2 regions of the Micrococcus porci genome follow, and region 2 is predicted to be linked to the other one. Evidence: predicted binding sites of a transcription regulator. Region 2 holds the regulator's gene; the other holds the start of a gene.
The links. The regulator LexA, encoded in region 2, represses DNA repair genes until DNA is damaged. The targets are predictions, from matches to a motif close to TCGAACANNTGTTCGA.
Positions count from the first base shown of each region.

Region 1: the regulator LexA is predicted to act here: its motif matches at 1,259-1,274, upstream of KW076_RS08705 (DUF6504 family protein).

Region 1 covers NZ_CP083691.1:1,847,971-1,851,444, reverse strand. The annotation lists gene KW076_RS08710 (metallophosphoesterase family protein) at 1-1,057, shown strand, start outside; gene KW076_RS08705 (DUF6504 family protein) at 1,428-1,760, shown strand; gene KW076_RS08700 (DNA polymerase III subunit alpha) at 1,757-3,474, shown strand, end outside.
Region 2 covers NZ_CP083691.1:2,249,305-2,252,778, reverse strand. The annotation lists gene KW076_RS10635 (ATP-dependent DNA helicase) at 1-701, shown strand, start outside; gene lexA (transcriptional repressor LexA) at 738-1,439, opposite strand; gene KW076_RS10625 (LysM peptidoglycan-binding domain-containing protein) at 1,681-2,103, shown strand; gene KW076_RS10620 (histidinol-phosphate transaminase) at 2,199-3,338, shown strand; gene hisB (imidazoleglycerol-phosphate dehydratase HisB) at 3,426-3,474, shown strand, end outside.

The sequences.
Region 1 (3,474 bases), 400 kb from region 2:
CGCCACGCGTCGCATGAAGATCGTCCAGTTCAATGACACGCAGGGCGGGCACGCCGCCGACCGCCGCACCATCGAGTTCATGGGGAAGGTGCTCGACCAGGAGAAGCCCGACTTCGCCCTGATCAACGGCGACGTCATCGACGGCTCACCCACCACCGACGTCCAGGTCAAGCAGGGGCTGAACAACTTCGTCTCCCCGATGGAGTCCCGTGGCGTGAAGTGGGCCGTCACCTTCGGCAATCACGACGAGGACTCCGTGGAGGAGCACGGCACCTCCATGACCGAGGATCGCCTCCTCGAGTTCGTGCGCCAGTACAAGCACAACGTGAACCCGCCGAAGATGGACGGTGTCCCCGGCCACACCAACGCGCAGATCCTGGTGCGCGGCTCCCGCGGCGCCGCCCCGGCCTTCGCGATCTGGCTGCTGGACTCCGGCCGCTACGCCTCCGAGGCGGACACCCACGGCCAGTCCACGGACGGCCTGAAGTCCTACGACTGGATCCGCCCGGCCCAGATCCGCTGGTATGAGGACGCCTCCGCCGCCACCGAGGCCCGCTTCGGCAGGCGCACCCCCGGTCTCATGTTCTGCCACATCCCCACGTTCGAGCACGAGATGATGTGGCACGCCTCCCAGGCCGCCGAGGAGGCCTCCGACCACGCCGAGGCCGTCCGCCGCCACCGCATCACCGGCGTCAAGCACGAGGACGTCTACCACGGCCTGGTCAACTCCGGCGTCTACGCCTCCGTCAAGGAGCGCGGTGAGGTCAAGGGCATCTACTGCGGCCACGACCACATCAACACCTACACCGGCGACTACTACGGCGTGGAGCTCGGCTACGCGCCCGGCACCGGCTTCGACCCCTACGGCCTCAACGACGGCACCTGGGACCAGCACACCCTGCGTGGCGCCCGCGTGTTCGAGCTCGACGAGCGCAACGCGTCGGTGTACGCCGGCGCCACCCGCATCGTCTGGGCCCGCGACCTCGGGATCGACATGAACCCGGAGGGCCAGCCGCTGGCCACGCCCGTCCCTTTCCCGCCCTACGTGAAGGCCTGACCCTCGCACCCACCGGTGGAACCCCCGGTGACCGCCGGGGGTTCCACCGGTGCCGTGGTGGGCCCCCTCGTGGTGCACTGTGGGCCACGTCACCCACCCATGGCCGGGCGCGCCGCCGCGACCCTGCCCGCCCTCTGACCCCGCCGCCCCCGCCGTGCGCTTAACGCGTCCGGCTCCCTCCCTACGCTGAGCCCATCGCATTCGAACACATGTTCGAGTACGGTGGGCGTGCGGCTGTCGAGGGCCCCTTCCAGGTCCTCTTGCTTCCCCGCGACTTCCCCTCCCGGTCCTTCCCCCCGGGTGGCCGCACCCCGAGCTCCGTCGGCGCCATCGGCGGGGTCGACCGCGACCGCAACACCGGGAGAGAACGATGGGGACCTTCACGCAGTCCGTCGCCGTGGAACGCGACCGTCAGGGCGCACCCGCCCGCCTGCACTGGGAGGGACGGGAGTATGTGCTCGCCGAGCGCCCGCTGCGCTGGTTCGAGCGCCGCCGCTGGTGGGCCGAGGAGGCCCGCGCCGAGAAGGGCCGCGGACCCGGCCTCGTGGACCACGAGATCTGGCGGCTCCAGGTGCGCCTGGCGCGCGCCGGCAACGCCCCCGTGCGCACCGTGGACCTCGCCCACCACCTGGACTCCGGCCGGTGGCGCCTGGTCCGCGTCCACGCCCCCGCCCAGGAGCGCACCCTGAGCCGCACCGCATGAGCGCCTTCCCGCACCTGCACGTGGCCTCCGCGTTCAGCGCCCACCACGGCGTCAGCTGGCCCGCGGACCTCGCCGCCGCGGCCGCCGCCGCGGACATGGACCTCCTGGCCTGCACGGACCGGGACGGCCTGTACGGGACGGTCAAGCACGTCGGCGCCTGCCTGGCCCGCCGCATCACCCCGATCGTCGGCGTGGACCTCGCCGTCCGCTGGGACGAGGACGAGCCCGCCGGCCGCGTCGTCGTCCTCGCCCGCGGCGGCTGCCACGGCACCGGGTACCGCGCCCTCTGCCGCCTCGTCTCCGCCGCCCACGCCCGCACCGCCGGGGGAGCGGCCGGCGGCGCCCCCTGGGTCCTCGTCGCCGAGGTCGCCGCCGCGGCCGCCGGCCCCATCCCCACCGGAGCGAACCCCGGCAACCCGCCCACGCCCGAGCTGTTCGTCCTCGTCGGCCCGGACTCCGACGTCGGCCGCCACCTCGCGCGCCGCCGCACCGCCGCCGGCCTGGCCGCCCTGCGCCGCTGGCGCGCGGCCCTGCCCGCCGGAGCCACCCGCGCCGAGGTCGTCAGCCACCTCTCCGCCCCCGGGCGGCGCCTGGACACCGGCCACGCCGTGAAGATGCTCCGCACCGCCCGCACCGCCCGCGTGGCCCCCATCCTCACCAACGCCGTCCGCTACGCCGCCCCGGACGGCGCCGCCACCGCCGACGTCCTCGACGCCGTCCGTGCCCTCAGCGCCCTCGATGCCGTCCACGACCTCCAGCCCAACGGGCAGGGCTGGCTCAAGCCCACCGCCGCCATGGAGGCCCTCGCCGCGGAGATCGCCCACGCCGCCGACGAGCACCCCGCCGCCCTGCTCGAGTCCACCCGCGCCCTCGCCGAGGCCTGCGCCCTCGACCCGGAGACCGACCTCGGCTGGGGCCGCCCCCGCGTCCCCGAGGCCTCCGTCGTCGGCACCGTCGGCGACCCCCGCCAGGTCCTGCGCGAACGCACCCGCGCCGGCCTCGCCGCCCGCTACCCCCACCTCCACACCGGCGCCGGACTGCCCGGCACCACCCAGGCCGCCCGCGACCTCCAGGACCGCGCCGAGCAGGAACTCGGCATCATCGACCGCCTCGGCTTCGCCGGCTACTTCCTCACCGTCGCCGCCGTCGTCGAGCTCATCGAGGGCATGGGCGTGCGCGTCGCCGCCCGCGGCTCCGGCGCCTCCTCCCTCGTCAACCACGCCCTGCGCATCTCCCACGTCGACCCCATGGCCAACGGCCTCATCATGGAGCGCTTCCTCTCCGACGCCCGCTCCACCCTCCCGGACATCGACATCGACGTGGAGTCCGCCCGCCGCCACGAGATCTACCGCGCCGTCGTCGACCGCTTCGGCGCCGAGCGCACCACCCTCATGAGCATGCAGAACGCCTACCGCGCCCGCGGTGCCGTCCGCGACGCCGGCCTCGTCCTCGGCATGGAGGAGGACGAGGTCGACGGCATCGCCAAGCAGCTCTGGCGCTTCTCCGCCTCCAGCTTCCGCGACGCCCTCGACCGCATGCCCGAGCTCTCCTCCCTCGCCGCCCGCATCGACGCCGGCCGCGCCGCCGGCCGCCACCAGCTCGACCTCCTCGTCGACCTCACCGAACGCCTCGACCGCCTGCCCCGCCACATCTCCATGCACCCCTGCGGCGTCATCCTCTCCGACGCCGCCCTCCTCGACCGCACCCCCGTCCA
Region 2 (3,474 bases):
TCGGCCTGGCGGGACCGGACGCCCCGCGGTTCACGGCGCTCGACGTCGGCAGCCCGTTCGACTATCCGAGGCAGGGCGTGCTCTATGTGGCGCGGCACCTGCCGAAGCCGGGCCGCACCGCCTCGCCGGAGTCCCTCGACGAGCTCGAGGCGCTGCTGCGGGCGTCCAACGGCGGCGCGCTGGGGCTCTTCTCCTCGCGCCGGGCCGCGGAGGACGCCGCCGAGCACATGCGCCGGCGCCTGGGCAGGGGCCACACGGTCCTCTGCCAGGGCGACGCCACGCTCTCGGCGCTGGTGCGGCAGTTCGCGGACGAGCCGGACACGTCCCTGTTCGGCACCATGAGCCTGTGGCAGGGCGTGGACGTGCCCGGGCCCTCGCTGCGCCTCGTGGTGATCGACCGGATCCCGTTCCCGCGTCCGGACGACCCGCTGTCCCAGGCGCGGACCCGGGACGTCGCCCGGCACGGCGGCAACGGGTTCATGCGGGTCTCCGCCACCCACGCGGCGGTGCGCATGGCGCAGGGCGCCGGGCGCCTGGTGCGCTCCGTGGAGGACCGAGGCGTCGTGGCCGTGCTCGACTCGCGCCTGGCCACCGAGCGGTACGGCGGCTACATCACCAGCGCCCTGCCGGACTTCTGGCGCACCACCGACCGCGCGGTGGTGCGCGGCGTGCTGGAGCGGTTGGCCCGCGAGGCGCACTGACGCGGAGGGGCCCGCCCTCGACGGGTCCGGCGTCTCTCAGAGCGCGCGGAGGACGGTGACCACGCGGCCCATCAGGGTCGCGTGGTCGCCGAGGATCGGCTCGTAGGCCGTGTTCTGCGGCAGCAGCCAGGTGTGCCCGTCGCGTCGTCGCAGCGTCTTCACGGTGGCCTCGTCGTCGAGCAGCGCGGCCACGATGTCCCCGTTCTCCGCGGTCTCCTGGCGCCGGACGACCACCCAGTCGCCGTCGCAGATGGCGGCGTCCACCATGGAGTCGCCGACGACGCGCAGCATGAACAGGTCGCCCTCGCCGGTGAGCCGGCGCGGGACGGCCATGACGTCCTCGACCTGCTGATCGGCCAGGATCGGCCCGCCGGCCGCGATCCGCCCGACCCAGGGGACCTCCACCGTGGCATCCTCGGACGCACCCGTGTGCCAGGACGGGATCTCCGGTGCCCCCGGGGCGGCGTCTGCGACCGCGGCGGCGCCGTCCTCGTCCCGCAGCACCTCGAGGGCCCGCGGGCGTCCCGGATCGCGCCGGAGGTAGCCGAACCGCTCGAGCTGCCCGAGCTGGTGGGTGACGGAGGAGAGGGACGCGAGGCCCGCGGCGTCGCCGATCTCCCGCATGGACGGCGGATACCCGCGCTCGGCGATGGCCTGGCGGATCGTGCGCACGATCCGACGCTGCCGGTCGGTCAGGGGCTGGGCGCCGCCGGGGGGCGGCGTCGGCGAGGTGGCCATGCCGGGGGTCCGTTCTCTCGGGGAAGGAGCCTTAACGTGTCCGCGCCGCGTGATGACGTTGGGATGTCGGCCGGAACGGCGCGTCCGCTCTGGCCTCGACCCTAGTCGAGTGCGCCCCCGCATTCAAAGATGTGTTCGAGGTCTCCTGGGCGTGTCTCGAACGGATGTGCTAGAAATGGGTTCGAACCGAATCGAACAGATGTTCGACTCACCCGCTCCGGCGGGAGGAAGGCAGAAGACCATGACCGCCGTCACCGCTGTGCTCTCCCGGACCCACCAGCTCACCTCCGTCCGCGCGCGGCCGACCCGCGCCGTCGCGGCCTCCACCCGTGCCGCCGCGCGGACGTCCGGCGTGCGACTGACCCGCCGCGGGCGCCTGCTCTTCCGCGGGCTGCCCGTCATCCTCTCCGTGGCCGCCGCCACCGTTGCCGCCGCGTTCTTCGCGGGTGTCCTCTTCTCCCCGCCCGCCGTGTCGGCGGACACCCCGGCCGAGGAGCTCCAGACCGTCACGGTGATGCCCGGGGACAGCCTCTGGACCATCGCGCGGGACGTCGCCCCGGAGGCGGACCGCCGGGACACCATGCGCCGCATCGACGAGCTGAACGGCCTCGAGGGCCGGGACCCGGAGCTCGGCCAGGAGCTCTACGTGCCCCCGACGCGCTGAGGCCCGCCACACCGAGATTCCGCCGTCCTGGCGCGCCGCGTCGGACCTCCGACGCATGGGGCCGCAGGCGGGTCCGGCTTCCTAGGATGAGCACCATGACCGACCTGAGCTCCCTGCCCCTGCGTGACTCCCTCCGCGGCCAGAGCCCCTACGGCGCCCCTCAGCTGGACGTCCCGTACATGCTCAACACCAACGAGAACACGCACCCCGTGCCCCAGGCGGTCGCCGAGGCGATCACGGCGCGGGTGGCGAAGGTCGCCGGCGGGCTGAACCGCTACCCGGACCGCGAGTTCACCGAGCTGCGCGAGCACCTCGCCGCCTACCTGGGCCACGGCATCACCCCGGAGCAGGTCTGGGCCGCCAACGGCTCCAACGAGGTCCTCCAGCAGATCCTGCAGGCCTTCGGCGGTCCCGGCCGCACCCTGCTGAGCTTCCTGCCGTCCTACTCGATGTACCCGCTGCTGGCCAACGGGACGGACACCGCGTTCGTGGACGGCGGCCGCGCCGCAGACCACACGCTCTCCGCAGAGCACGCCGCGGCCCTGGTCCGGGAGCACCGTCCGAACGTCGTGTTCCTCGCCTCTCCGAACAACCCCACCGGCACCGCCCTGGGCCTGGACGTCATCGAGGCGATCTACGCGGCGCAGGCGCAGAACGAGGCCGAGGGCGGCCACGGGGCCATGGTCGTGGTGGACGAGGCCTACGCAGAGTTCGCGCTCGCCGGCACGGACTCCGCCCTCACCCTGCTGCGGGGGCGGGAGCGGCTGATCGTCACCCGCACCATGTCCAAGGCGTTCGCCCTGGCCGGGGCTCGCCTGGGCTACCTGGCCGCGGACGCCGCCGTCGCGGACGCCCTGCGCCTGGTCCGCCTGCCGTACCACCTCTCCGCGGTCACGCAGGCCACGGCCATCGCCGCGCTCGAGCGTGTGGACGAGCTCCTGGAGACCGTCGAGGACATCAAGGGCCAGCGGGATCGCATCGTCGCCGAGCTGACCGGGATGGGGCTCGTCCCCGCGGTCTCCGACTCCAACTTCGTGTTCTTCGGCCGCCTCGCGGACGCGCACGCCGTCTGGGAGGCGCTGCTGGAGCGCGGGGTCCTCGTGCGCGACGTCGGCATCCCCCACCACCTGCGGGTCACCGCCGGCACGGAGGAGGAGACCACCGCGTTCCTCGACGCGCTGCGCGAGATCGTCGAGCAGGATCCCGCCGTCGTCTCCGCCGTCGACGCCGACTGACCCACACCGGGTCCCACCCGTGCCCCCGCCTAGGATGGTGGGTGCCCTTCCCGCCCACCCCCAGGAGGACCCGTGGCCGCCGAGCTGATGTCCGGACGCCGTGCGCGCATGCAGCGCACCACCAGCGAGTCGGACG